DNA from 3 places in the Lysinibacillus sp. A4 genome. Region 3 is predicted to be linked to each of the others. Evidence: riboswitches for the same ligand, from Rfam matches in the RefSeq annotation. Region 3 holds a riboswitch; each other region holds the start of a gene.

Region 1 (10,194 bases), on a different contig from region 3:
TTACAGTCTCCTGAAGAAGTAGAACCGGAGTTAGTTTCTTTATTCCAACAATTTGGTGCACCAGTAGTAGTAGAAGGTGAAGTAGCTGTAGCTAGTCATACAGCAGCGGCTCCTGCTGGCGATTACAAAAAAGTGTTAGCCGCTGTAAAACTAGCAGATACAATTCGTTCACGCGGTCATTTAGCGGCAGATATCTATCCTCTGAAAAACCGTGAACTACAAACAGCTCAAATTGAAGAAAGCGCGTTCAACTTAAGCGCTGCAGATTTAGCTGAAATTCCTGCAGCAATCTTCTTCAAAGATGTGCCAGCAAACGTGAAAAATGGTAAGGATGCAATCGACTATTTAAAAGCTATTTATACAGACAAAGTAGCATTTGAATATGGTCACGTAGTAGCTACTGAAGAACGTGATTGGATTCAAGCGCAAATTGAATCAGGCTCATTCAAACAAGCATTATCTGCGGATGAGAAGAAAGCCTTATTAGATCGTTTAACTCGCGTTGAAAATTTTGAGAAATTTATTCATAAAACATTTGTAGGACAAAAGCGTTTCTCTGGTGAGGGCTTAGATACGCAAATCGTACTATTTGATGAAATCATTAAAACAGCAGAAGCAAAAAATGTGGAAAACGTACGTATTGGTATGGCACACCGTGGTCGCTTAAACGTTTTAACACACATTTTAAATAAACCTTATGACATGATGTTCTCTGATTTTGCACATGTTTCCAATGATTTATTTATGCCAGAGCATGGCCGCCTTGAAATTACAAAAGGTTGGACAGGTGATGTGAAATACCACATGGGTGCTTCTTTCAACCGTGAATCCGGTATGAATGTGAAATTGGCTTACAACCCATCTCACTTAGAAGTGGGCAATCCAGTAGTACTTGGGGCTACTCGTGCCACACAAGATGATACATCTAAACCAGGGCAACCTATTTTTGACCGTACAAAGGGCTTAGGCATTCTTGTACACGGTGATGCTGCATTCCCAGGTCAAGGGATTGTAACAGAAGTGTTAAACTTCGCTAAAACAGAAGGCTTTACAACAGGTGGAACAATCCATATTATCGCAAACAATATGATTGGATTCACAACAGAACATTATGATTCTCGTTCTTCTGTGTATTCTTCTGACCCTGCAAAAGGCTATGAAGTACCAGTAATCCATGTCAATGCAGATAGCCCAGAGGCAGTAGTGCAAGTCGGACGTTTTGCGGCAAACTACCGTCAAACATTTGGCAAAGACATTATTGTGGACTTAGTAGGTTACCGTCGCCATGGTCATAATGAAACAGATGACCCAACAGTGACAAACCCAGAAACATACAAATTAGTGTCTAAACATGAAACAGTTCGTGCATTATATGGTGCACAATTAGTGGCAGAAGGTCTTGTAACTGCTGATGATGTAGCAGCACTAGATACAGCTATCTATGCAGAAATGCAAGCAGCCTATGACCACGTCAAAGAAATGGCTGAAAAAGATGACCATCATCATTTAGAAATGCCAGAAGAATTAAAAGTAGAGTTCCCACAAATTGATACAGCAGTAGGTGCGGAACGTTTAGAAAAAATCAATGAAGAGCTTTTAGTGTTTGAAGAAAACTTCGAACCACAGAAAAAGCTTGGTAAAATCTTAGAAAAACGCCGTGATGCGTATGCGTCTGCAAAAGTTGACTGGGGTCATGCTGAAACATTAGCATATGCAACGATTATTCAAGATGGCACACCAGTACGCTTTACAGGTCAAGATGCACAACGTGGTACATTCTCTCAACGTCACTTAGTACTGCATGATAAAAACAACGGCAATGTCTTCACACCACTACACCATATTTCTGGTGCGAACGCATCCTTTACAGTACACAATTCCCCGCTGACTGAAGCTGGGGTGGTAGGCTTTGAGTATGGTTACAACCTAGAAAATAGCCATGTACTAACAGTATGGGAAGCACAATTCGGTGACTTTGCCAATATGGCACAAGTGATGTTTGATAACTTTATTTCAGGGGCACGCTCAAAATGGGGCCAAAAATCTGGTCTAGTAATCCTTTTACCTCATGGTTATGAAGGTCAAGGTCCAGAGCACTCTTCAAGCCGTATGGAACGCTATTTACAAATGTCAGCTGAAAATAACTGGTTTGTAGCGAACTGTTCAAATGCAGGAAACTACTACCACTTATTACGCCGTCAAGCAGCATTATTAGGTACAGAAGGGGTACGTCCACTTGTAGTCGTATCACCAAAATCATTATTACGTCACCCACTAGCAGCGGCGAATGCTGAGCAATTAGCAAATGGTTCATTCCAAGAAGTGATTGAACAACCAGGCTTAGGGGCTAAACCAGAAGCTGTAGAGCGTATCGTTTTAGGTACAGGTAAAGTGATGATCGACTTAGCAGAGCGCGTGAAAGATGGCGAAGGCTTCGATCACCTACACATTATTCGTGTAGAACAACTTTACCCATTCCCAAAAGAGCAAGTAGCTGGTATCATTGCTAAGTATCCTAATGCAAAAGAGATAGTTTGGGTACAAGAAGAACCTAAAAACCAAGGCTCATGGAATTATGCATTAGAAACATTATATGAACTTTCAGAAGGTAAAAAACTTCGCTATGTAGGCCGTCCTGCAATGAGCTCAACTTCTGAAGGGGATGCAGATTCTCATAAAGCAGCACAAGCAGCTCTTATTGAAGAAGCGGTTGCTGAGCCAGTAAAGGTTAAATAATATATATCAATTTTTGAAACCGGGCTACTTGCCCTTAAGCAGTAGCCCTTCTATGTGCGTCATGCACGTTAATCAAAGGAGGAAATGAAAGTGGCTGAAATTAAAGTCCCTGAATTAGCAGAATCGATTACAGAAGGTAGTATCGCACAGTGGGTAAAAAAAGTGGGCGATCGCGTTGAAAAAGGTGAATTCATCGTTGAACTTGAAACAGATAAAGTAAACGCTGAGATCATTTCTGAAGAAGCAGGTGTATTAACACAAATTTTAGCTGAAGAAGGCGATACTGTACTAGTTGGTCAAGTTATCGCAGTAGTAGAAGCAGGCGAAGGCGCAGCAGCAGCTCCAGCAGCGGCAGTACCAACTGAGGCAGCACCTGCACCAGCAGCGCCACAAGCAGCACCTGCACCAGTTGCAGCAGCTCCAGTAGTAGAAGAAACTTCTGGTGAGCGTGTAGTTGCATCTCCAGCAGCACGTCGTCTTGCACGTGAAAAAGGTATTGACCTTGCAGCGGTATCTCCAGTAGATCCACAAGGACGTGTACGTGTACAAGATGTAGCAGCTCATGGTACAGCACCAGCTGTAGCACCAGCAGCAGCACCTACATCCGTAGCAACTTCAGGTGGCCCAGTAGTATTCACACCAGCAGCTAATTCTGACCGTGTAACAATTGAAAAAATGAGCCGTCGTCGCCAAACAATTGCAAAACGTTTATTAGAAGTTAAACAATCAACAGCAATGTTAACAACATTCAACGAAATTGACATGACAAACATCATGGCACTTCGTAAACGTAAACAAGAAGAGTTTGTAAAAGCAAACGACATCAAACTTGGTTTCATGTCATTCTTCACTAAAGCTGTTGTTGCAGCATTGAAAAAATATCCATACGTAAACGCTCAAATCTCTGGCGATGAAATTCATTTAAATAACTTCTTTGATATCGGTATTGCTGTATCAACTGAAGAAGGTTTAGTCGTACCAGTTGTACGCGATGCAAATAGCAAAAACTTTGCAGAAATCGAAAAAGATATTGCTAACTTAGCGACAAAAGCTCGTGATAAAAAATTAGGCTTAAATGATATGGCTGGTGGATCATTCACAATCACAAATGGTGGTGTATTCGGTTCATTAATGTCAACACCAATTATGAACGGTACGCAAGCTGGTATTTTAGGTATGCACTCAATTGTAAACCGTCCAGTTGCAGTAAATGGTGAAGTTCAAATCCGTCCAATGATGTATGTAGCACTTTCATACGATCACCGTATCATCGATGGTAAAGATTCTGTAGGATTCTTAAAAACAGTTAAAGAATTAATCGAAAATCCTGAAGATTTATTATTAAATTCATAATGCCATTAAACCCTGCGAACAATGTTCAGCAGGGTTTTTTGTATGACGAAAGGTATTGATCGATTCTATGCTTGAAAGAGTACGAATGTTACATCGTTTAGAGGAGCAAAGAAAGAAAAAAACGCAACTTTTCTCACATATAGAACATACGCTATAATAAATATTTGTTGTAATTTTCAGAAATATCAATAAAAGTTTAATGATTTAAAGTGGAAGCAGAACGCACAATATCCTAATATTGTCATTAGTCAGAAAAATGTTAAAATCGTCTTGACGAACATATTAGTTTTATAGTAGTATCTAAATATCAATTAAATAAACAAACCTCACGAATTGTTACCAGTGAGGTAGAGGCGCGGTATTTATTAGTTCATTGTTGAGTAAAAGCAAGCGAAGACGCAATGAAGAAGGAAATATCGCCGAAGTATAAAAGGAGCTCGTACTTTTATACTGGGTCTGCAGTGAATAAGTGCAGGACTGTCCTAGTAAATGGATTTCCAGATTTACTAGGTTGTGCTATCTCGGAAACATGGAAATTATAGTGAGGATTTGGGCAACTGTCATAAAAGGTAAGACCTAAGTTCAATATACTTAGGTCTTTTTTAGTACAGTTGTCTTATTTTTTTACAGAAAAGGGGAGTTTTTCATGAAAAGAAAATGGTTGTTAGTAATGATCTCTATCATGACGGCAATTGTGCTAGCTGCATGTGGCACAAGTGACAAAAAAGAGGGCGGTTCAAGTGATGCTGGAACTGACAAAGAAGAAGGCGGCGGTGAATTCCGAATTGGAATGGAGGCTGGCTACCCACCGTTCAACTGGACACAGCAAGACGATGCAAATGGCGCAGTGAAAATTGCGGATAATGCAGAGTACGCAGGTGGCTATGATGTACAAATGGCAAAGAAAATCGCTGAAGGTCTAGGCAAAGAGTTAGTCATTGTTAAAATGGAGTGGGACGGTTTAGTTCCAGCGCTACAATCAAACAAAATTGATGCAATTATTGCAGGTATGTCACCAACAGAAGAACGCAAGAAAACAATTGATTTTACAGAAAACTATTATACTTCTGATTTTGTTATGGTTATTAAAAAAGGTAGCAAATATGAAGGCGCAAAATCGATTCAAGACTTCTCAGGTGCTAAAATTACATCACAATTAAATACATCAAACTACACAGTTATCGATCAAATTAAAGGCGTAGAAAAGCAAACAGCAATGGAGAGCTTCCCAGCAATGCGTGTGGCGTTAGAAGCAGGTAAAATTGATGGCTATGTAGCTGAACGTCCAGAGGGCATTTCCGCTGCTGCTGCCAACGATAAATTCACCTATGTAGCATTTGAAGAAGGCTTTGATACAGACCTATCAAATACTTCAATTGCTGTAGGCTTACGTAAAGATGACGCAAATCGTGAAAAAATCAATGAAATCCTAAAAGGCATTTCAGAAGATGATCGTCAAGCGATTATGGAAGAAGCTATTTCTCAACAACCCGCAGCACAATAATGACAGGGCACGGACTAGCAATTAGTCCGTGCATGATCATTTCATCATTATCAAAATGAGAACCTCTCTACATAATGATAATGTCCTAGCGTGACAAATCATAGAATGGTAGAAAGAGCTAGGACACAAAAGAAATAAGCGAGCAAGATGACATTGTTAGGAGGAACATCATGAGTCTTGAATGGATACTTTCAATTATTGAAAACAACTGGCAAATGTTTTTACGAGGTGCGTATTATACGTTACTGATTTCAAGTATTAGTACAATTATTGGTGCATTTATCGGATTTTTCATCGGAATTATGCATACGATTCCAGTTCGTAAAAAAGGTGTGAAATTTTATAGCTTACAGCTCATTAATTTTATACTAACATGCTATGTTGAATTTTTCCGTGGTACACCAATGATTGTACAAGCTATGGTTGTCTACTACGGATTAGATATCGCATTCGGTATCGATATGCACTTTATTACTGCAGGTATTTTAGTCGTTTCCCTCAATACAGGGGCCTATATGGCAGAAATTGTTCGTGGCGGTATTGTATCCATTGATAATGGTCAATACGAGGCAGCATCAGCAATTGGCATGAACCACTTCCAAATTATGCTTCATGTTGTCTTACCACAAGTAGCGCGTAATGTTTTACCAGCGACAGGTAACCAATTAATCATGAATATTAAAGATACAGCCGTATTAAATGTCATTGGAGTAACGGAATTATTCTTCCAAACAAAATCAATTTCGGGTAACAACTTCCGTTATTTCGAATCATTCTTCGTTGCATGTGTTCTTTATTTCATCATGACATTTACCGCATCTCGCATCCTTCTGTATGTTGAAAAACGTCTAGATGGTCCTGATGCCTATCAAAAAGAACAAAAAGAAGCCGTATAGGGGGACGCACAAATGGCAGTCATTAAAATCGAGCATTTAAGTAAATCATTTGGACGTAACCAAGTGTTAAAAGATGTAAATTTCCAAGTGGAAAAAGGAGAGGTAGTTTGTTTAATCGGCTCCTCTGGATCTGGTAAATCCACATTGCTTCGTTGCATAAATTTATTAGAAACGCCAAGTGGCGGTCAAATTATTTATAAGGGGGAAGACATCCTAGATGAAAAGCACAATATTCAAGAATATCGCACACATTTAGGCATGGTGTTCCAGCAGTTCAATTTATTTAACAACCACAATGTCATAAGTAATTGCACAGTGGGCCAAATCAAAGTGTTAAAACGTTCGAAAAAAGAAGCAGAAGAAACGGCGCTTAAATACTTGAAAATCGTTGGCATGGATCAATATGTGAATGCCAAGCCACGTCAACTCTCAGGTGGACAAAAGCAGCGTGTGGCCATCGCTCGGGCCTTATCTATGAATCCTGATGTAATGCTATTCGATGAGCCAACATCTGCATTAGACCCAGAAATGGTGGGTGAGGTGTTAAAGGTAATGCGTCAGCTAGCAAACGAGGGCAATACGATGCTCATTGTGACACATGAGATGGAATTTGCCAAAGAAGTAGCAGATCGTGTTGTCTTTATGGATAAAGGTGTAATTGTGGAAGAAGGCCCTCCAGCACAAGTATTAGTCAATCCACAACATGAACGTACGAAGGAATTTTTAAAGCGTACATTAAAATAAGCACAAAAAAGTGAGTCCAACCTGTTGGACTCACTTATTTTCTAGAATTCCATTCTGCATAAAGTACAAAGCAGATTGCGAATGCTACAGCAATAATAAAAAACCATTGCGGTACACCACCAAAACTCATCATAACACCTCAAATATTCATTTTTTTTGGATAGAATAGGTATAGTATTTCTTTTTTCTCCACAAAAGACCAAAAATATTATAAAATAAGCAATAGACATTAGCTTTTGCTAGTAAAGAGAGGTAGAGAGAATATGTTACATTTAAAATGGAAAGATGCGCCAACATTACGAACGGTTACATGCAAACATACAAATGCATCGAAATACTTAGTATCAAACGTATTAACAGTAGGGAAAGAATATGAAGTGAAAAATGAAACAGAAGAGTTCCTATTTATCATCGACAACACAGGTAATGTCGGTGGCTATTATAAAGATTATTTTGAATAAAAACAAACAGGGTGGTTCAGAGCATTTGCTGAGCCACCCATTTTTTTGTTAATCTCGCTGATAGCTGCTAGCACCCGCCACATCCTGTAGCTGTTGTTTCTCTTGTTCAGTTGCGGTATGCAGGGCAAAAACATCTTTAATTGCTGTTTGTAGCTCTTGCTGTGTTTCTTTAAACTTCGAAACTTGCTGTTCAAACGTGGGACTTGAGAAGCGATCATGAGCCCTTGATAATCGCTCCTCTAAACGTGCATAATGATGATCCATATGCATCGACAGCATCATCGCCAGGTGGTTTTTCCAGAGCGGAATCAAGGTAACGATAGAAAACTCAATTTTTTCAGCTAATGTTTGATTGGCCTGCTGAATCATACGTATTTGAGGAGCTGTTTGTAGAGCGACTTGCTGTGATACCTGTAAATCATAAATACGTTGATCCAGTCTTTCGATTTGAGCAGCAAAGTCATTTAATTGCTGAATCGCAAGTGGCTGTTTGGTAGCTTGGACACTCGTTATTTGTGCAGGTAGCTCTACCTCAATGGCTTGCTGCTTTTTCATTTGTCCTGCGGCAATCGCCGTTGCCAATTCCTCAAAAAATCCTCGATTATGGGCATAAAGCGCCTCTAAGTTTTCAACATCTTTTATCAGCTGAAGCTGTGCACGTTCCAGCTGAACGCCAATGCGTTCCACCTGTATACTAATACGTTCAAATTCTGTGAGTGTTTGCTTCACATTAGGCTCGGTTTTGCCAAAGATTTTTTTGAAAAAGGTTTGCTTTTTTGGTTCCAAAGCAGTCGGATCTACTCGATCTAACGTCTGCATTAAAGAATCCAGCATTTGACCAATTTTAGTGACATCCTTTTGCTTTACTTGAGCAAGCATGCGGTCAGCAAATTGAGACAGAGCTCGCTGTGAATCTTGCCCAAGGGACAGCAATGATTCAAAATCAGTCAAATCGATTTGACTGGCATACAGTAATGCGCGACTTTGTGCAAGAGGCGATAGCGTTTCATAAGTCGCCATCGCCTCGTTTTGCGGAGTTGTTTCTAAATAGGATTGGACTAGTGGAGAAAGCCCTGGTATGGTATTTAGTTGAAATGCGTGTTCGTTTGCTGTCATTTATCATCGCCTCGCCAGTCCAATTGTTCTCTACGTCTAAGATTGGAACGATTTGCGAATTCAATCTCCATTTGCAGATGATCGATATCATTTGCAAGTGCATCCTTTAAATCAATTTGAATTGTGTCATTCAAATCAGTTAGGGTTTCTCGTGTTTTGGATAAAGTTAATTGAATTTCCTTATCCTTCACTGGCTGCTTGGAAAGCATTGTATATTTATCCGTTAATTCTACAGCAGAAGGTAAGTGTGCATAGAAAAATGGTTCCACATTATAAAATTTACGTGGGTCTGTCTTGACGATTTTGACGATATTTTTGGAGATACGCGTCATTTCAAGTAGTTGTTTAAACGCTGAAACAGAACGTACACGTAAATAGTTTTGACTCAATGTTTGAATATGCTTATTAGCTGTTAATACTTGTGTTTCAATGTGTTTGAATTCTTCTTTTGTGATGCCTGCTATTTGCATGACTTTCTTTTTTTGTCTATGTTTCAGCAACGCTGTACTCGTCGCATAGGAACCCGCAAACAGTAAACCACCAAGGAAGAATCCAGGATTTGCCGCAATTGCTGCGATAGAAACAGTTGTGAGCGAAATAAGAAAGCTGGCACTATGTCTAGAGAAAAACTGTCCGACACTAAGCATTGTTTCATCCTCCTTGCTTTTCAATATGTCTATCTTCTTATACGAAATAATCGACATAAAGTTTCATTGAAAATTAATCCCTTACATAAATTTTACTGCTATTTGTGAACTTTCTCAATGATAATACATAGAATAAGTGAGTTGTTTCGATGAATAAGTCGGTTTTGCTATCCTAAGGAGCCATTCTGACATCGGAATGAGCGATTTTTTGCATCTCGGTCCCAGAATAGAGGAGCGTAATTTGATTCAAGAGCGGCTTCTGCCTCAAAGCGAGCGGTTAAGTGAGATCCATGAGCGGCTCCAACTCGAAAAGGAGCGGTTTATTCTCTAAGAAGAGCATCTACATCCAAAATGAATGAGTCTTGTATGAAACTTTTTCCAAATGAATTCGTAACTGATACAAAGGGGGATATAGGATGACGAAAATTTTTCTGGTGTCTATTACAAAAAATATGGATGAACCAGTAAGTGAACAGAAAGTGAAAGAAAAAGTCTTTGAGAAAAAATCAAAATTAAAAGCCTATTTAAACAAAGAAGGCTATATGAAGGAATCTAAAAATCAATATGTGAAAATCACTGATGAATCGATATTAGTTGCTGCCATTCAAAAAATAAAAATCAAAAAATGATGATAGGTCATGTTCTTAAGAGCATGACTTTTTTGATTTCAATAAATAGGAGAGGAGGCATCATTCAAAGAACCCATAGCCCAGTGTCAGCTCTCTAGAAAAACGGCT
Region 2 (10,194 bases), on a different contig from region 3:
CCCATCTTCCATATAACCAATATAAGCATTCAAAATTTCAAAGATTTTTGAGACAGCAATAAATTGAAAACCATCCATCCATTTCAATTTATTTTGTTTTAAAAGTAGTTCCTCTATGATTTTATTCGCCTGATCAATTTCATGGGTTGAAAACAGAGTAGTAATATATAAGACAAGCATATTAATATCTACTGGAAACTGCGCATTCCTTAATTTCTGTATCCACTGCCCGAATAATAGAGTATGTCCCTCGGCAAATATTTCGACTAAATATTTTTGAATCCATTCATGTGCAAGCTTGTATAATTCGCCATTTAAAGCAAGCTCAATTGCCGCTACATAGTCTTCTCCTTGGCATAAATTAGTGGCTGCTTCGTAATAAATAGAGGTAATCATTTCATAGGAATATTGCCTTTGAAATTCTACCTGTAGGGCATGCCTAAATAAAGTTTGGTAACGATAAACGGGTGGATGAGCTTGTACTTGTTCGATAAACAAACAATTTTTCTCCAGCTCTGAGAATGTAGTTAAACTATCTAATCCGTTCGTGATGGATGCACAAACACTCGGATCTAAGTAGTTTAAAATGGAAGTTCTTAGTAGAAAATCTTGCAATTCTTGAGGTAATATTAAAAGAATTTCTTGCATGAAGTACTCATGTATATATGAACTAGCTTTGCCTAAAATTTCTTCACTACTAAGATTACCTATCATTCCACCTGTTGATAGCTTTATCAGTTGGATACCTGCTATCCAGCCCCCTGTAGTCTTTAATAAAGGCTTCAGCGCATCCTTCTGTTCATCATTAGTAACAGAATTAAAGAAAGATTGTAGCTCTTCTAAATCAAAACATAATTGACCCGTCCCGATTTCTAGTATCCAACCTTTTACACGCCATTTTGCTAGTGAAAGTTCTAAATTAGTTCGTGTGGTTATATAGATCCGTGCATTGGCTGGTAAATATTCAATAAGTCGATTGATAATTTGATGAATTTGAGGGTTGTGGATTTCTTGAAAATTATCAAAAACAATATGAATATTTTCTTTATATGTATTCAAATCGTTTAACACTGTATCTATAATTATTTCAAAAGGTGGTGTTTCATCTAATATATTGTTTAACTTTTGTTCTACATTCAATATGCTAAAAGATAATGTATGTATTAAGTACTTTAAAAATTTCACAGGATCATTGTCATTCTGATCGATAGTAAACCATGCTACCGATTCATCAATATGCTTCAACCACAGACTTAAAAGAGTCGTCTTTCCGTATCCTGCGGCTGACCGTATAATGGTTAGTTTCTTCATTCGATTGTTAGATAAAATAGAAAATAATTTCTTCCTCTCTAATACATTTGGCACTGTACGTGGAATTGTTACTTTTGATTTTACCCATACCATATCCATCACCCTGTCTCCCTTCTTCATTTCATTAGTTCTATAAATTTCGAATTTTTCCTGCAATTTAATTTTTCTACTCATTCACTTCATCCAAAAGAGCATACTTATTTTAGAAGGATAAAGCAAACTACTTCACTTTTTTTATTCCTAGCGTTAGAATACTAATATCTTATTTTCCTATAGGAAACTTTATTTCACTAATGATACTTTTTGAAACGAGGGAACAATATGGTTTACAAACGAGTCACAAAATCGTCTGCAGAGGCGGTTTTAGATGGAGATATAAAAGGTTGGCGAAGATTTTTGCCATTTTTAGGACCTGCTTTCATTGCAGCAGTCGCCTATATTGATCCTGGCAATTTTGCTACAAATATTACAGCAGGCTCTCAATACGGCTACCTGCTACTTTGGGTTATAGCCTTTTCTAATTTAATGGCCGTGTTAATTCAGTCCCTGTCTGCCAAACTTGGGATTGCCACAGGAAAAAATTTACCTGAAGTCGCACGCGAGCATTTTTCTAAAAAAACATCTATCTTTTTATGGATACAGGCGGAATTGGTCATCATTGCCACAGACCTCGCGGAATTTATCGGAGCAGCACTAGGGCTTTATTTACTTTTTAATATCCCAATGCTTCCCGCCGCATTGATTACAGCAGTGGGTTCATTCGCTATTTTAGAGTTGCAAAGAAGAGGATTTAGAGCCTTTGAAGCAGGTATTTCTGGCATGGTTTTAATTGTTGTATTGGCGTTTGCCTTCCAAACATTTTTAGCGCAGCCAGCATGGGGTGATGTAGCGATTGGCATGTTCACGCCACACTTTGAAGGTGTAGATTCACTATTATTAGCAACAGGTATTTTAGGTGCAACCGTTATGCCTCATGCTATTTACTTACATTCCTCTTTAACACAAAGCCGTATTATTGGTCGTAATGAAGAAGAAAAAAGACGCATTTTTCGATTTGAATTTATCGATATTATCATCGCTATGATTATTGCTGGTGCCATCAATATGAGCATGCTCATAATTGCCGCAGCAGTATTCCATACCCAAGGCGTTGTAGTTGAAGATTTAGATGTTGCCTACAATGGCTTAAAAGAGGCGCTCGGCCCAATGGCTGCCATTTCCTTTGGTCTTGGTTTACTTATTGCAGGGCTTGCTAGCTCCTCTGTAGGGACTTTAGCAGGTGATGTTGTCATGCAGGGCTTCATTCAAAGAAAAATACCTCTTTATTTACGTAGAGCGATTACCATGGTGCCACCACTTGCAATCATTGCCTCTGGTGTGAATGCTACCTATGCTCTCGTTCTTAGTCAGGTTGTTTTATCATTTGGTATTGCCTTTGCACTTGTCCCTCTGGTTATGTTTACAAGTAAACGAGACATCATGGGAAGCTTAGTTAATCACCGTATTACAACTGTTTTAGGTTGGTTTGTCGTAGTCATTGTTGTTACGTTAAATATTTACTTACTGTGGGAAACAATTTTTGGATAACAAAAAGCCAGGTACTCTATAGTAATGAGCACCTGGTATCTTTTTGATTAAACGTCCACCTTTTCGATATTTCTAATGGCTAAATAAGCAATACCAAGACCCACGATTGCTAAAGTAATTGGAATAATAATAATATCGTTTAAAGTAAAGTTACCTGAATTTGATGAAGTTACAGACACAATTATAATAGATGAAATGATAGTTGTCGGTATAGAGTATTTTCTCATCCCGAAATACAATGGGATTAAAGCTATACCTGAGGCAGCAATCGCATTCATCAATACAGAAGGTATTTGCTGGATAATTAAAGAACTTGATAGTACATCAGGAATTAATTCATATCGATCGCTTATGATACAAAAAATGGTTGTAATAAGAGCATTGGAGATAATGATCATACTGAAAGTAAATAGCATGACAATAGCAAGCTTTGCGACCATTAATTTCTTTCTACTTATAGGATACATAAAGGCTAATGTAATGGTTTTAAATTTATATTCTCCGATGATTAACTTAGCTATTAACGTAGAAGCAAAAATCATAAAAACTGCTCTTACAAATGAATCAATAACACTGAATGCAACCTCATAATTTTCAAGCCCTGGGTCTCCTTCAACTTTAGAAATAAATAAAATCATAAACAAGAAACCAAGAATAACAAAATTAGCGATAATGGCTCCTTTAACATATGAACCTAAATGAAATTTTTTCATTTCTAAACGCATTAAATTAAGCATGGACAACACCTCCATTGATTAGCTTTAAGAAATAATCCTCTAATGAACTTGTTTTTTTACTAATCTCTTCAATCTCAACGTTATGTTCAATTAATGCTCTAGATAGGCTTTTTTGGGATACAGTTGAGTCGTATATACGTATCGTTTTATCATCCATTAGCTTAAAATTAGTAATGTTCAATTCGCTTTCAATAATAAACGCTGCCTTTTTCCCATCACTTACAATCACTTCGGTATAATTGACCTGATCACGATTAATAGTATCCATTGCTACCTCCGTGATGAGCCTTCCATTCTTAATAACACCTATTGTATCGACCAATTGTTCTATTTCAGCCAGAATATGACTAGAGATAATAATGGTTATACCGTACTCTTTACAAAGCATCTTGAAAAGCTCTCTTAACTCCTTTATCCCTACTGGGTCTAATCCATTAATTGGTTCGTCTAATATAAGTAACTCTGGCTTTGTAATAATGGCCCTTGCGATACCTAATCTCTGCTTCATTCCCAGAGAAAAATCTTTAACCTGCTTATTCTCTGTATTCGATAACTTTACTAAATTAAGAACATGTGCAATTTCTTTCTTATCATAATAACCCATGTATTCACAATGTAATTCCAGGGTCTCACTAGCCGTTAATTTTTCATAAAAAATAGGATATTCAATAATTGTCCCCATTCTTTTTAGTATTTCATAGGATTTATCCGTCAATTTCGTCCCCAAAATTTCTACATCCCCACTTGTAGGCTTCGTAAGATTAGTTAGCATCTTCATAACAGTCGTTTTACCCGCACCATTTGGACCTAAAAATCCATAAATTTCTCCCTTCTTAACGTTCATATTGACAGCAGAAACAACTTCCTTTCCATCGTACACTTTCGTAAGCTGATTTGTTTTTACAATGTATGTCATGTAATTCTCTCCCTCAATTGTGACTAGCTTCATTATAAAAAATGAAACTCTCTATTTTATTACTGCATTCTTACATATTTCTTAAGTAAAAAAGCCTGCAAAGCATTAAAGCTCTACAAGCATAATCGATTTAATACATCATTCGCTTTAACGAAATCGTAAAAATAGTTCTTTCATAGGGAATACTCGATAAACGGATGGAGCCATTCATTATTTCTACTAGTCTCTTTGTAATCGTTAGTCCCAAACCGCTACCTTGGAAAGATTTATTTCGAGAATCCTCAAGCGTATACATTCTTTCAAAAACGCGATCGATATGATATTCATCAATGCCCCTGCCACAATCCCACACATCAATATCAATATTGACTTCGTCATTTCTTATGGTAATTCCAATTACATTGCCATCTGCTCCATATGCAATAGCATTAGACAGTAGATTGTTTAACACTCTATTTAATGCTTCTTCATTACCAAGTGCATATATGGAGCTTTCTGGGATATCAATTTTAATATCTAATCCCAGTGAAGTAACCAAATCGTAAAAAGACAAAACATTTTTTCGGCATATTTCACTGACATTGATTTTAGTGATTGGATAATCTGTGTCCCCAGCCTCTAATTTTGCCAAGTCAAAAAATGTATGAATAATTTTTAATACTTCTAATGTTTTAGCATGTACACCCTTAAGTAAACGTTGCTGTTCCTCGTCACTAATCCCATTTTGAAGTTGAAGCATTTCAATATAGCCAAGTACAACGGTTAAAGGCGTTTTAAGATCATGTGAAATATTGGCCAACATCTTTTTCATGGAATTTTCCATTTTACGATGCGTAGCCTGAATTTTTTGATGTTGATCTAGCAAAGTATTCAGTGTAATAAGTAACTGTTGAATTTCTGAATTTGTAGTTGTTACTAGAATCTTTTCATACGTCTGTTCATTCACAATTACGTGTAGTTTTCGATGAATATATTGGATAGCACGTTCTTGCTCCTTCTTGATTTTCCATTGAAAAATAAGAATGCCGATTAGCAATACAATGATTAATAATAATAGAAATATCATATAGTTTTACCCTTCAAATTTATAGCCGATTCCCCATAGGGTTTTAATATATTGAGGATGTGACGGATCATCTTCTATTTTTTCACGTAGTCTTCTGATATGTACATTTATAATATTTTCATCTCCGTAATAGGCATCTTTCCATATCGTCTGATAAATTTGCTCTTTGGTAAAAACTCTGTGGCGATTTGTCACAAACAATTTTAAAATGGAAAATTCCTTTGATGTCAGCTTTATCTCTTGTCCGCTCTTTGTTATTGAAAAATTAACGATATCTATCTTTAAATTATCAATTTCTAGGACTTCTTGCTTTTGTTCAGCTTGACTAGAGTATTTCGTAGCTCTTCTGATAACAGCCTTTACACGTGCTGAAAATTCCAGCATAGAAAAGGGTTTAGCAATATAATCATCTGCCCCTAATCCTAAGCCCAATGCTTTATCAACATCACTGTCTTTTGCAGACATAATAATGATAGGAAGTGCTGCCTGCTCTCTAATAATCTTTAATACTTCCAATCCATTTAATTTAGGAATCATAATATCTAAGATGACTAAGTCAAAGGTTTTTTGCAAACAATTTTGTAATGCCTCTTCGCCATTAGTCACTGTTGTGACATGGAAACCTTCCATCGTTAAGTAATTAGAAACCATTTCACGAATGGCTTCATCGTCTTCTACAAGTAAAATATGCTTTTGCACTATGATGCACCTCTCCTATCAAAACCCAATTTCCATATGTATATTACATTACCATATTTATGATGTTTGATTAGTGATTTGTTTATGAGTGTTGAAAAAAGAGCTGCTCCATAAACCATCACTCTTTGGTTTATAGAACAGCTCTATTATCTAATCTTCAACTTTTAAATCACAATCTTTAAGTGGAAGCATTTTTGTTTTGTGCTTTATTTTATAGCCAAACCATAATGCTAAAAATAATGGAATCCCAATATACGAAACAAGGATACCGTACCAATCAATCTTATCGCCTGTAAAGGCTGTGTAATTTTGTCCAATGACTACAATCATACAAACTGTAAAAGCAAATAATGGTCCAAACGGAAATAATTTGGCTTTATAAGGTAATAACTTTGGATCTAAGCCCTGTGCATCAAACGCTCGGCGGAAACGATAATGACTAAACGCAATACCTAGCCATGCAATAAACCCAGACATTCCAGAAGCATTTAATAACCAGATATAAACCACTCCATCGCCAAAGAAGGATGCCAAAAATGCTAAACAGCCTACAGCTAATGTTGCCATAAGTGCATAAATCGGAATACCTCTACGACTTAGCTTTGCAAAAAATTTAGGTGCATGTCCATCCATAGCTAATTGCCATAACATACGAGAAGATGCATATAGTCCTGAATTTCCTGCTGAAAGCATAGCCGTTAAAATAATGGCATTCATTAATGAAGCAGCAAAGGCGATACCTAGGCGGTCAAACACTAGTGTAAACGGTGATACTGCGATATCTTCTGATAATAAACGTTCGTCTGTAAATGGAATTAACATCCCAATTGCACCAATCGCTAAAATATAAAACAAAAGAATACGCCAAAATACAGATTTAACAGCCTTCGGAATATTTTTACCAGGATCATCTGTTTCACCAGCTGTAATTCCTAGTAATTCTGTCCCTTGGAATGAAAATCCTGCAGCTAGGAAAATACCAAATGTAGCAAGGAAGCCACCATGGAATGGCCCATCACTAACAAAGAAATTAGTGAAACCTACAGGAGCCTGCCCACCTAAAATACCAAAAATCATTAGTAAGCTAATGATAATAAAAACAATAACCGTTGCTACTTTAATCATGGCAAACCAATATTCACTTTCACCATAACTTTTTACGGATAGTAAATTAAACGTCAGTACAACAGCAATAAATAATACTGTCCAAAGTGCTGATGAACTATCTGGGAACCAATATTTCATAATTAATGACACAGCAGCAATTTCGGCAGCAATGGTGATTGCCCAGTTATACCAATAGTTCCAGCCTAATGCAAAGCCCAAAGCAGGATCTACAAATTTCGTTGCATACGTACTAAATGAACCTGATGATGGCATATAGGCAGCCATTTCCCCTAAACTTGTCATTAAAAAATACACCATAATACCAATTAAAGCATAGGCAAGCAATGCTCCTCCAGGTCCTGCCTGAGCAATTGCTCCTCCACTGGCTAAAAATAGCCCCGTACCAATTGTACCGCCTAAAGAAATCATTGTAATATGACGGCTTTTTAATTCTTTTTTCAGCTTCGGTGCTTTATGTCCGAGCTGATTTACTTTTATTTCACTCACGATATAGCTTCCTTCCTATTTATGAGGCAAAAAAATGCCATCACATATACACTGTGATGGCTACATTAATCCTCAGTTTTTCCTACATGATAGCTCAACACGTTGTGCAAACGTGACAGTTCTGTTCCTTTCGGAGACAGCCCCAGCATGAGGTTTTCAAGTCCCCTCACACTTCGGCAATATTTCCTTTCAACTAATTTCATCAATGCTTGTCATTTCAATTAGCATACTTATAAATATCGCGACCTCTACCTCAATACAAACATGAGGCATATAATTATTAAATTTATGATGTTTATTATACTAACATAAGACCATAGACATTTCAATACAACCATAAATGTTCTGTATTTTATGAATCTTCTACTATTTTTAATAGTGTGATAAAGTGTTATAGTAGTTCAATTAGAATGATTATTATTAGGGGGGATTTTATTTTGACTACAAATGATCATTCCACTAGTTTTCCAAGTAAAAAAATTAGCTGGAAAGGAACAACCTTACTTTTAGTCTTTGGAGTTATCTTTATAGCCTCTACATTACGAATGCCACTAACTGTTGTTGGCCCAATTATATCCTTTATCCGTGAAGATCTTGGAATATCTAATGTATTGGCAGGCTTTCTAACAACGATACCATTGCTGGCTTTTGCTGTTATATCTCCATTTGCACCAGTTGTAGCACGCAAACTAGGGCTTGAGCTAACATTATTTTTATCAACTTTTCTCTTGGCCTTAGGAATTGTCCTACGTTCACTTGGTACTACAGAATTACTTCTATTGGGTACTGTGTTAATTGGCGTAGCCATTTCTTTTGGAAATGTACTAATTCCAGGATTATTGAAATTGAAATTTCCCTATCATGTGGGTTTATTAATGGCCTTTTTCACCATGTCCATGAATTTTACTGCAGGCCTTGGTGCTGGTATTAGCTATCCGATAGCTAATTCATGGTTAGGCTGGCAAGGTGCACTTTCCATTGCACTCATACTCGTTCTCATTACAATCTTAATTTGGATACCTCAACTAAAGTCAAATAAACCGGAACCAGTTACTACATCTAAAAAGACCAGTACACCTTTATGGAAATCACCTGTTACTTGGGCTGTCACAGGGGCAATGGGTTTACAATCTTTATTATTCTACACAACAGCAGCTTGGATACCTGAGATCTATATTGCTCAAGGTTTAGCCCCTGATAAAGCTGGCTGGATGTTTTCAATCATGCAATTCTCACAAGTACCAATGGCCTTAGCAGTGCCTATTATTGCCGGTAAAATGACTTCTCAACGCCCACTTGTATTGATGTTTACATCCTTCTATTTAGTAGGCTTTGTTGGGGTTGTCATGGAATGGACAAGTCTTGGGGTACTGTGGATGGTTCTTCTAGGGTTAGCAGGTGGTTCTTCATTTGCCCTAGCAATGATGTTCTTCACTCTCCGTACTCGTACTGCATTTGAAGCAGCAGATTTATCAGGCTTTGCACAATCTTTGGGTTATTTATTTGCCGCAATTGGTCCTATTCTTTTTGGCTACTTGCATGATTTATTTGGCGGCTGGAATATTGCGGGATGGCTCTTTGTCGTTGTAGCAATGTTACTCTTCTTTTGCTCAATGAGAGCCTCTAAGGATGAATATGTGCATTAAAATTAAATAAAGCAGGTGGATTAGATTCCTCCATCTGCTCTATTTCTATATAGTGTTTACACATTACTTAATTGTCGGGTTGCTGGAGTAATGTTAGCAATTCAGCAAGGCATTCTGATGCTTCATTATTACGAGCTGTTATAGTAGAAAAAATAGGAACAGCCTCTTGTAAAAGCCTATAACTATAATAGTAATAGCCTACAAAAGCTTGCTCCTCATAGCCCTTTGGCGTTTCTTTCTCCCACTCCTGTTCATCATTATCCTCATTTTCTATCCACAAATAGTTGACGTCTAATAGCTCCTGCATATTTTTAACAGTATTGACTGGCTCGAGATAATCCTTGGTAATAGCATGTGCCACAGCTAAATATAACTGTACCTCTTGTAATGAGACAACCTCTAATTTTTTACTAGTAAGCTTTTTTAGCAGGACAAGCAAAACCCATGGTGTCACCTGCCACAGTGTACCTTGATGTTCAATTAATTCAGCTAGTTGTGTGTATTGCTCCTGTTCTATCAGCTTAGGAATGGCTGTACCTCTACCATAAGGTGTCGTCAATTGTCTCCATGGGATATTGGGAATTTGCTGATTTAACATAGTAAGCGCCCTCTCTCATC
Region 3 (10,194 bases):
TTGCCAAGTAAAATTCCGTACTTCCTGACGACTTCTTGGACCATACGGACACCTTGCTGTATCGCCAATATAATAAATCGTTTCGTTTGGCAATCGCTTCATGATTTCTTTTGCTACGGTTAAACCGCCTACTCCTGAGTCAATAACGCCTATCGGGGCATTCATACTTTCCGCCTCAATCCTGTTTCATGTGTACATGTAGTTTTTCTAAATAGCTTGATAATTGCGCGACTTCTTGTTCATTAAAACCAACAAGCATCTCTTGCAAATATTGCTGTCTTTTTTCAATTACTTCTTGAATGATACGTTCGCCCTTTTCGAGAAGATGAACGACAACGACACGGCGATCATTTTCATCACGCACACGCTTGACTAATTCATTTTTCTCCATTCGGTCCACTAAATCTGTTGTCGTGCTAAAAGCTAAATATAAACGGTTTGATAATTCGCCAATTGTAATATCACCAAGCTCTTCTAACCACTGTAATGCAACAAATTGTGGCGGCGTAATCGCATAATCGGAAACAATTTCTCTTCCCTTTTGCTTCACGATGGCCGCTATATAGCGTAATTCCTTTTCAACCGTTGCAACGGTTTCAGGTGAGTGCTTTGTTACTTCATCCGACATATAACTATTTCACTCCTAATAATACGTTGAATAGTTCTATTTTGTCGTTTTTTTCACGAAATAGCAAGTGTCCATTAGTCTAATTTAAATTCTTCCAAGCGTAACAGCTCAATTAACGCCTGAGATCGATTCGTTACACCTAGCTTTTGAATTGTATTGGAAATGTGATTTCGCACTGTTTTTTCACTAATACCAAGCTGCTCTGCAATATCTCTCGTTGTTTTTTCAGCTAATAAAAGCGCAAATATTTCACGTTCTCGGTTTGTTAAAAGAGAACGATGATGAGAGCCATTCATTCAGTTACACCCTCCTCCCCCGCACGTATTGTAACTTATGTTAAGGGGCAGGAAGCGGTGACGGCTATTTGCATGATTATTCCATGTTTCCTTAAAAATTTCGAAAATTACATTGTTACATTCATAAATTTTACGTAAAAAGTAAAACCTACTATTTCACTTAATTTACATATACTTATATATTGAACTAGTGAGGCAGAATGGCCAACTGAATGAATTTTGTTTTTTCTTCCTCTGAAATCGGCACACTTTTACCTGTACGAGGATCCATTTGCACAATTGTGCCACGACCAGTGAAACAGATTTCGTCCTTTTGATTTTTTGCTAGATAGTGAATGTCCAGCGACGAATTCCCAACTTGCGCGATTTTTGTATAGATTCGTAGTACATCATCAAAGAAAACCTGCCTTACATAATCACATTGTAAATCGGCTACAATGGGTATAGATTTCACATTCTCTTCTCCAACTGAGGGCATTAAAATTCCTAAATGTCGGAAGTAATCAATTCTTGCCTGCTCAAAATATGTAAAGCTAATCGTATTGTTCATATGACCATACATGTCTGTTTCTGAAAATCGCACTCGTACCTCACTAAAAAATGAAAAACCCTTTTCCCACTCTTGAAAATTATCGATATAATTTGCCTTCATGATATACCATCCCCTGTCATGTAATTGCCCGTCTTTTATCAATCAACGGCAAACAAAATGAATACATATTCATTATAAAAGAAAATACTATATTATCATAGAAAAAACGTAAATAACACTTGATAAATTTCATTTCTATAACTTTAAAAAACTCCCTTACACTTCGTGTAAGGGAGTTCAGCTTGTCCGTATATTAGTCTACGTAGTGGTCAGAACCGAAGAAGTTACGGAACATTTGCACTGTAGTTGCACGGTTTAATGAAGCGATGGATGTTGTTAAAGGAATACCTTTTGGACATGCAGCAACACAGTTTTGAGAGTTACCACAGTTTGCAAGGCCACCGTCACCCATAATCGCATTTAAACGTTCATCTTTAATCATAGCACCAGTTGGGTGAGTGTTGAAAAGACGTACTTGTGATAATGGAGCTGGTCCGATGAATGAAGCCTTTTCAGACACGTTTGGACATGCTTCCATACATACACCACAAGTCATACATTTAGATAGTTCATAAGCCCATTGACGTTTACCTTCTGGCATACGTGGACCTTCACCTAAATCATACGTACCATCGATTGGTACCCATGCTTTAACTTTTTTAAGCGCGTTGAACATACGTTCACGGTCAACTTGTAGGTCACGAATAACAGGGAATGTTTTCATTGGCTCCAATTTAATCGGCTCTGTCAATTGGTCTACTAGTGTAGAACATGATTGACGCGGACGGCCATTGATCACCATTGAACATGCACCACAAACTTCTTCTAAACAGTTCATATCCCATGATACTGGTGATGTGTTTACACCATCTTCAGTAACAGGATTTTTTTGAATTTCCATTAAAATTGAAATTACGTTCATACCATGACGGTAAGGCACTTGGAATTTTTGCCAGTAGCTATTGCCGCCTTGTGTATCTTGACGTAAGATTTCCACTTTGACCATTCTTCCAGTATTTGCTGCGATTTGCATAACTTTTAGTCTCCTTTCGCAGAGTAGTCGCGTTTACGTGGTGGGATTAATGAAACGTCGACTTCTTGGTACGTGATGATTGGATTACCAGTAGCTGGGTCAAACTTCGCCATTGTTGTTTTTAAGAAGTTCTCGTCATCACGGTTAGGGAAATCAGGTTTATAGTGTGCACCACGAGATTCATTACGTAATAGTGCACCTTTTGTCATTACTTTTGCAAGCACTAACATATTTTTAAGCTGACGTGTAAAGTGCGCGCCTTGATTGCTCCATTTTTGCGTATCATTGATGTTGATGTTGCTCCAGCGCTCAGTAAGCTCATCAAGTTTTTTCAATGTATCTTCAAGCTGATCATTGTAACGTACTACAGTCATTGTAGCAGTCATCATTTCACCAAGCTCTTTATGCAGTAAGTAAGCGTTTTCTGTGCCTTCCATTTTCATGATAGCATCCCATTTCGCTTGTTCCTCTTTTACACGAGCATCGTAAATCTCTTGTGGAAGATCTTCTGCATGCTTTTTAAGGTGTTTTACATAGTCTACTGCGTTTGGTCCTGCAACCATACCACCGTAGATAGCAGATAATAATGAGTTTGCACCAAGACGGTTTGCACCATGTTGAGAGTAATCACATTCACCTGCTGCAAATAGACCAGGAATTTCAGTCATTTGATTGTAGTCAACCCATAATCCACCCATTGAATAGTGGACAGCTGGGAAAATTTTCATTGGTAATTTACGTGGGTCATCCCCTACGAATTTTTCGTAGATTTCGATGATACCACCAAGTTTAACATCCAATTCATGTGGATCTTTATGTGAAAGATCTAGGTATACCATGTTTTCGCCATTGATACCAAGTTTTTGGTTTACACAAACGTCGAAAATTTCACGTGTTGCAATATCACGTGGTACTAAGTTACCATAAGCTGGGTATTTTTCTTCTAGGAAGTACCAAGGTTTACCGTCTTTATAAGTCCAAATACGACCACCTTCACCACGAGCTGATTCTGACATTAGACGGTTTTTGTCATCTCCAGGAATCGCTGTTGGGTGAATTTGAATGAATTCACCATTCGCATATGAAGCACCTTGTTGATAAACGATAGAAGCAGCAGAACCTGTGTTAATAACAGAGTTTGTTGTTTTACCGAAGATAATACCAGGGCCACCAGTCGCCATAATAACAGCGTCTGCACGGAATGATTTAATTTCTTCTGTACGCATATCTTGCGCTACGATACCACGACAAACGCCGTCTTCATCGATAATAACACCAAGGAATTCCCAGTGTTCATATTTATTTACTAAACCAGCTACTTCATGAGAACGAACTTGCTCATCTAGCGCATATAGTAATTGTTGACCAGTTGTTGCACCAGAGAAAGCTGTACGGTGCATTAAAGTACCACCAAAACGACGGAAATCTAAAAGCCCTTCTGGTGTACGGTTGAACATAACACCCATACGGTCCATTAAGTGGATAATGCCAGGTGCTGCATCACACATACCTTTTACTGGTGGTTGGTTCGCTAGGAAGTCCCCACCATATACTGTATCATCAAAGTGGATCCATGGAGAATCCCCTTCACCTTTAGTATTTACCGCACCATTAATTCCGCCTTGCGCACAAACAGAGTGTGAGCGTTTTACAGGAACTAATGAGAATAAATCAACTTCAGTACCAACTTCAGCTGCTTTAATCGTTGCCATCAGACCGGCAAGACCACCGCCGACAACAATTATTTTGCTTTTCGCCATGATTATTTCTCACTCCTCTTAAAAAATTGCAATGATTGCATGTGCTCTATCGTAGCTTCTATTGAATTATACGAAAGCTAAAATAGCAGCCACACCAACTACACTTAGAATTACGAAAAGAATGTTTGTTACGTAAGTAGCGATCTTTTGAGACTGAGGAGATTGTGTAATACCCCAGCTTACTAGGAATGCCCATAAACCGTTAGATAAGTGGAAAGTTGCTGATAAAATACCAACAATGTAGAATCCAAGCATGAATGGATTAGCAACAATATTCGCCATCATGTCGTAATCAACGTGTGTGCCAAGTGCTTTTTGAATACGAGTTTGGAAAATATGCCATGCAATGAATATCACTAAGAATACACCAGTAAAACGTTGTAAAGAGAACATCCAGTTACGGTACGTGCTGAAACGTCCAGTGTTTGGTGTAGCAGTGAATGCAATGTAGACACCATAGAATGCGTGGAACATTAATGGAATATAGATGACAATCCATTCAACTAGGATAAGGAATGGAATCTTTTCCATTACTGCGGTAGCATCGTTGTAACTTTCTGCCCCGCCTGTTGCTGTAAAGTTAATGAACAGGTGCATCGTTAAAAACAGACCTACTGGAATGATCCCAAGTAGAGAATGTAAGCGACGCCATAAAAACTCTCGATCTTTCGACAAGACTGTTACCCCCCTTAGTACTTAAAATAGCACAACAAAAGAAGTCATCATTTTGTAAATGATACTTCATTGACTGTGTATTTCATCATGGTACAATATTATGACATGTTTATTGTACTCTCAAGAGCTACGAGCGTCAAGGCAACTCGGAGTTTTTCATAGAGCTTATTAAAGAACTAATCTAGTACATGATGCGTCGTTTTTTCTCGAAAAATCTATCATTACTTTATTACCGTTAAATTTTAAGAAAATTCTAAGAAAGAAGGATAACAATGTTAAACACTCCATCTCCTACAATCTCATCATTTGGCTATGAGATCATTCGTGATCATATTCTATCTTCTATACTTGGTAAACATGAAGATGACGTCCTTTATTGGGCAGGTAAAGAGCTTGCTCGCAAGTTCCCATGTAAAAGTCAAGATGAACTTATCGCATTTTTCGCAGATGCCTGCTGGGGTACATTAGAACTCATAAAGGAATCAAAAGATGGACGTATTTTCCAGTTGACAAATGACCCTGAAATTCTGCAAATAAAGCAGCGCAGCTTTAAACTTGAAGCTGGATTTATAGCAGAGCAAATTCAACTAGCTAAAGGCTACCTAACAGAATGCTATAATGAAAAACGGGAAAAGCAACAATACGTCATGTTTACAGTCAAATGGGACGTTAAAGAACGTATTATGAATACCATTCCCTCAGAATAATTAAAAAGGATTGTTTCCCATTAAAGAATGGGATGACAATCCTTCTTTTTTCTTCCTTTTATTTCGGTCAATTACATAAAATGCTGTTTCTTCTATTATTATATGTAAAGTGCTTGCTCTAAATTAAACTCATCATGGAGAGCATTAGCTGCTTGGATCATATCATCCTGTGGTACAACAACGGACACTTTTATTTCAGAAGTACTAACCATTTTTACAGGGATATTTTCACGACGTAACCGATCAAACATACGAGCAGCAACGCCTGGATTGGAAGCCATGCCTGAACCAATAATAGAAACTTTTGCTAGTCCAATTTCGAAGTCAGCAAAACTAAATCCAAGTGATAATTTACTATCCTCTAAAACACGTAATGCTTCCGCAAATTCCTCTTTTAAAATGGAAAACGATACAGTTGGCTTCAACCCATCAATAATGGCTTGGACAATAATATCTACATTAATACGGTTCTCTGCAAGAACCGTAAATATATCTGCTAATGAAGCATTGGAAAAAGCATCATACCCTACTGTTAAACGAATAATATCTGATTCAAATGCAACACCACGAACGACTAAATTTTTTTCCATTTCCACTTCCTCCTTCAATAAAGTGCCTACTGATTCTATTAAACTTGAACGTATAATAACAGGCATTTGAAATTTCTTCGCTAACTCCACCGCACGAGGATGTATGATATGAGACCCTAAATTCGATAATTCCAACATTTCATCATATGAAATTTCTTGAAGCTTTTGGGCATTGGGAACATATCGTGGATCTGCTGTATAAACACCATCCACATTTGTATACATATCTACTCTCTCCGCTTCCAACGCTATGGCAAGTGCAACAGCAGCTGTTTCAGCTCCACCTTTTCCAAGCGTGGTGATATTGTGCACTTCGTCAATCCCTTGTTCTCCAGCAATAACCACAATTTGTCCCTGTGCAAAATGTTCTTCCATACGACTAATATCTATATAGTCGATACGAGCATGTCGATACATACCATCCGTATGTATACCAGCTTGCCATCCAGTTAGAGACACAGCCTCATAGCCTGCTTCCTGCAAGGCAATGGCAAATAAAGCACTAGATAATTGAGAGCCAGTTGACAAAACTGCATCTAATTCTCTTTTCGACACATCGTCAGTTAGTTGGTGTACCATCATTTTCATCTCTTTCGCAGTGTGTCCCATTGCTGCAACGACCACTACTACATCCAATCCTTTGTCCTTTTCAGCAATCGCTTTCCTAGCAGCCTCTTGGATTTGTTCAGTAGAAGCTAATGCAGCTCCTCCAAACTTCATCACGACTTTAGCCATTTCTTTCGTTCTCCCTTCCAGTTCATGTATTTCACCAAATTATGGGGGGTAAAACCGTTTCTAGAAAACTAAAAGGCAGCCTCCACATAACGTGAAAGCTGCCTATAACATGTACAATAATCGTAACTTGCGCATGTGTGATAGCTCTCCGAAACGTTTAGAATCGACAGTCTTACATTTCTTAAATGCAAAACCAGTACAGCAATGGAACAACAATACTGTACTTCGGCAAGCTCCCCTTTCACACAATATCTCTGGACTTGTCCATCCTCCATTGTGTTACTCTTGAATCTTGCACCTCTATCATCACTTTAAAGTGAATGTATTCAATTCATTAAGCCTTAGCGTAAACAAACTAGTCACGCAGTTGGCTCTCCATAACATTGAAAACAATGTTATTTATAACCATAGCACATGCCTATTCCTTTGACAATGATTGTTGCTGAAAATAGCTAAAAATTTGGCTTGCTAAATTAGCGGACATCCCAGCCTCCTGTAATGCTAGCTCGCTCGCCTCTCGAATTTTTTTGACTGAACCGAAATGTTTAAGAAGCTGTTGCTTTCGTTTTGGTCCTACCCCTTCAATATGATCTAATACAGATTGAATGGTATGCTTCTCATGCTGTTGACGCAAGAAGGTAATAGCAAAGCGATGGACTTCGTCTTGAATTCGTTGTAATAAATAAAAGCCATCACTTGTACGTTTTAAGCTAATCACTTCTGGTGGATCACCGAACAAGAGCTGAGATGTATTATGCTTATCATCCTTGGCTAAACCAGCAATCGGTATAACAAGACCAAGCTCATCTTCTAGTACTTCACGGGCTACTTCCATTTGTCCCTTACCACCATCAATTAAGACTAAATCTGGTAATGGTAGTCCTTCCTTTAAAACACGGATATAGCGACGACGTATAACCTCCTGCATTGCACCGTAATCATCATGCTTGGCTGCTGTACGCGTTTTATATTTTCGGTACTCCTTTTTCGCAGGCTTCCCATCAATGAAAACAACCATAGCAGACACTGCATCCGTTCCATGCATATGACTATTATCAAAAGCTTCAATTCGTAAAGGAGTACTAATACCCATTGCTTCGCCAAGTGCCTCACAAGCACCAATCGTACGTTCTTCCTGGCGCTCTATTAGCTGGAATTTAGCTGCCACAGCAATCTCAGCATTTTTGGTAGCTAATTCAACCAATTCCTTCTTTTGACCTCTTTTCGGTGTGAGCACTTTAATTTCTAATAATTCTGTTAAGATAGCTGCATCAATGGCTTGTGGAATAAAAATTTCTTTTGGCTTAATATGCTCTGGCTTTTCATAAAAGCGCCCAACAAATGTTAAAAATTCTTCCTCTGCATCTTGATAGATCGGGAAAATTGAGACATCTCGCTCAATCAGCTTTCCTTGGCGCACAAAGAAAACCTGAACACACATCCATCCTTTTTCAACAGCATAGCCAAATACATCTCGATTTGTTGTATCACTTGAAACTATTTTTTGTTTCTGCATAACCGTATCAATATGGGCAATTTGGTCTCGGAATTCCTTCGCTCGCTCAAATTCTAGGTTTTCTGCAGCTGCTAGCATTTTAACTTCAAGCTCTTTTTTGACTGCCTCCACACCACCATTTAGAAACTTCGTCATATCCTCAATCATTTCTTGATAAACCTGACCATCAATTTCCTTCACACAAGGTGCTAAGCATTGACCCATGTGATAGTACAAGCAAACCTTGGAAGGTAATTGTACACATTTGCGCAGCGGATACAATCGATCCAATAGCTTTTTCGTTTCACTTGCTGCATAGGCATTCGGATAAGGACCAAAATATTTTGCCTTATCCTTTTTTACCTTCCGTGTCGTAATCAGACGAGGATGTTTTTCATTCGTAATTTTTAAATATGGATAGGTCTTATCATCCGTTAACATGACATTATATTTTGGATCATGTAATTTGATGAGATTCAGCTCTAAAATAAGTGCTTCAATATTTGATGACGTTACAATATACTCAAAATCTTCTATTTCACCTACAAGCCTTTGCGTTTTCCCTTCATGTGTTCCCGTAAAATAAGAGCGTACACGGTTTTTTAGAACTTTTGCTTTACCGACATAAATGATAGTCCCTTGTCGATCCTTCATCAAATAGCAGCCAGGTTGATCTGGTAAAATATCCAGTTTTCGCTTTATTAAATCGTTCATTACCTACCTGCCCCCCTAAGTAAAAATTCCCCTCATTAGAATCATGTTAGTTATTTTCTTTATTATATAACGAAAAAAAGCCGAACACATCCATTGATGGCTCGGCTTTGTGAACTTCATTCATTACGCATGTTTTGCGATAAATGCTTCTAAAGCTTCTTTTGGTTGGAAGCCTACTGTTTTGTCAACTAATTCTCCATCTTTAAATAATAGTAAAGATGGGATTGACATAATTTGATACTGAGCTGCAGTACCTTGGTTATTGTCAACGTCAACTTTTACAATTTTAGCCGCACTACCTGCTGCGTCCATTTCTTCAAGAACTGGCCCAATCATTTTACATGGTCCGCACCAAGCAGCCCAAAAGTCTACTAGTACTAACCCTTCTTTAATATCGTCCTGGAACGTAGCATCTGTTGCATGTACAATTGCCATTTGAAATCCTCCTTAAACTTACTATGCTTGTAGTATAGCATGGATAAATTCACTTGAGCGAACAATCTGCCTACAATGTATTTTTTATGCAAATCTGTGTCGAAAAATCAATACACAGTCATTAATTGACTTGATAACGACCCTTCAATACATAGGTTAACTTAATAAAAAGGTAAATAGCTAACGTAATGCCTGTCACAATAATAGATGTGGTGAAAATAATTCCGATGAGAATCGCACTTAACGCCAATATAGCTATCCAAGTCGTATAAGGGAACCATTTTACTTCATAGGCACTTGTGTGCTCTGCTTGTTTTTTACGTGATTTTAAATGGGCAATCGCAATAATTAACCAAATAAATAACACAGTATAACCAAGTGATCCCATTAGAAAATCAAATGTTTTGCTTCCCGCATATAAAGATAAAATAACCCCTAAATACATCGCTAAAGTACACATTAAAATAGCATATACTGGTACTTTTCGTTTCGATAAATAAGCAAAGATTTTAGGCACACGTCCATCTACAGCCT

What was found. A riboswitch is a leader RNA that binds a small molecule or an ion and turns the genes downstream of it on or off. The one in region 3 is predicted to bind lysine.
Positions count from the first base shown of each region.
Region 1: it holds a riboswitch for lysine, as region 3 does, so the genes downstream of both, NY607_RS18860 (transporter substrate-binding domain-containing protein) here and NY607_RS07355 (aspartate kinase) in region 3, are expected to answer to the same signal.
Region 2: it holds a riboswitch for lysine, as region 3 does, so the genes downstream of both, NY607_RS23335 (amino acid permease) here and NY607_RS07355 (aspartate kinase) in region 3, are expected to answer to the same signal.

Region 1 covers NZ_JANWTB010000010.1:111,426-121,619, reverse strand. The annotation lists gene NY607_RS18870 (2-oxoglutarate dehydrogenase E1 component) at 1-2,736, shown strand, start outside; gene odhB (2-oxoglutarate dehydrogenase complex dihydrolipoyllysine-residue succinyltransferase) at 2,827-4,089, shown strand; lysine riboswitch at 4,430-4,616, shown strand; gene NY607_RS18860 (transporter substrate-binding domain-containing protein) at 4,736-5,593, shown strand; gene NY607_RS18855 (amino acid ABC transporter permease) at 5,764-6,489, shown strand; gene NY607_RS18850 (amino acid ABC transporter ATP-binding protein) at 6,502-7,233, shown strand; gene NY607_RS18845 (DUF6501 family protein) at 7,497-7,694, shown strand; gene NY607_RS18840 (toxic anion resistance protein) at 7,743-8,810, opposite strand; gene NY607_RS18835 (5-bromo-4-chloroindolyl phosphate hydrolysis family protein) at 8,807-9,457, opposite strand; gene NY607_RS18830 (hypothetical protein) at 9,874-10,086, shown strand.
Region 2 covers NZ_JANWTB010000019.1:3,450-13,643, reverse strand. The annotation lists gene NY607_RS23365 (winged helix-turn-helix domain-containing protein) at 1-1,410, opposite strand, end outside; gene NY607_RS23360 (Nramp family divalent metal transporter) at 1,633-2,898, shown strand; gene NY607_RS23355 (ABC transporter permease) at 2,946-3,635, opposite strand; gene NY607_RS23350 (ABC transporter ATP-binding protein) at 3,628-4,551, opposite strand; gene NY607_RS23345 (sensor histidine kinase) at 4,682-5,617, opposite strand; gene NY607_RS23340 (response regulator transcription factor) at 5,624-6,316, opposite strand; gene NY607_RS23335 (amino acid permease) at 6,467-7,930, opposite strand; lysine riboswitch at 8,013-8,189, opposite strand; gene NY607_RS23330 (CynX/NimT family MFS transporter) at 8,368-9,576, shown strand; gene NY607_RS23325 (hypothetical protein) at 9,644-10,174, opposite strand.
Region 3 covers NZ_JANWTB010000003.1:378,430-388,623, forward strand. The annotation lists gene racE (glutamate racemase) at 1-165, opposite strand, end outside; gene NY607_RS07320 (MarR family winged helix-turn-helix transcriptional regulator) at 176-628, opposite strand; gene NY607_RS07325 (helix-turn-helix domain-containing protein) at 703-924, opposite strand; gene NY607_RS07330 (acyl-CoA thioesterase) at 1,112-1,576, opposite strand; gene sdhB (succinate dehydrogenase iron-sulfur subunit) at 1,770-2,549, opposite strand; gene sdhA (succinate dehydrogenase flavoprotein subunit) at 2,555-4,309, opposite strand; gene NY607_RS07345 (succinate dehydrogenase cytochrome b558 subunit) at 4,376-4,984, opposite strand; gene NY607_RS07350 (YslB family protein) at 5,257-5,691, shown strand; gene NY607_RS07355 (aspartate kinase) at 5,790-7,016, opposite strand; lysine riboswitch at 7,150-7,327, opposite strand; gene uvrC (excinuclease ABC subunit UvrC) at 7,435-9,225, opposite strand; gene trxA (thioredoxin) at 9,349-9,660, opposite strand; gene NY607_RS07370 (amino acid permease) at 9,782-10,194, opposite strand, start outside.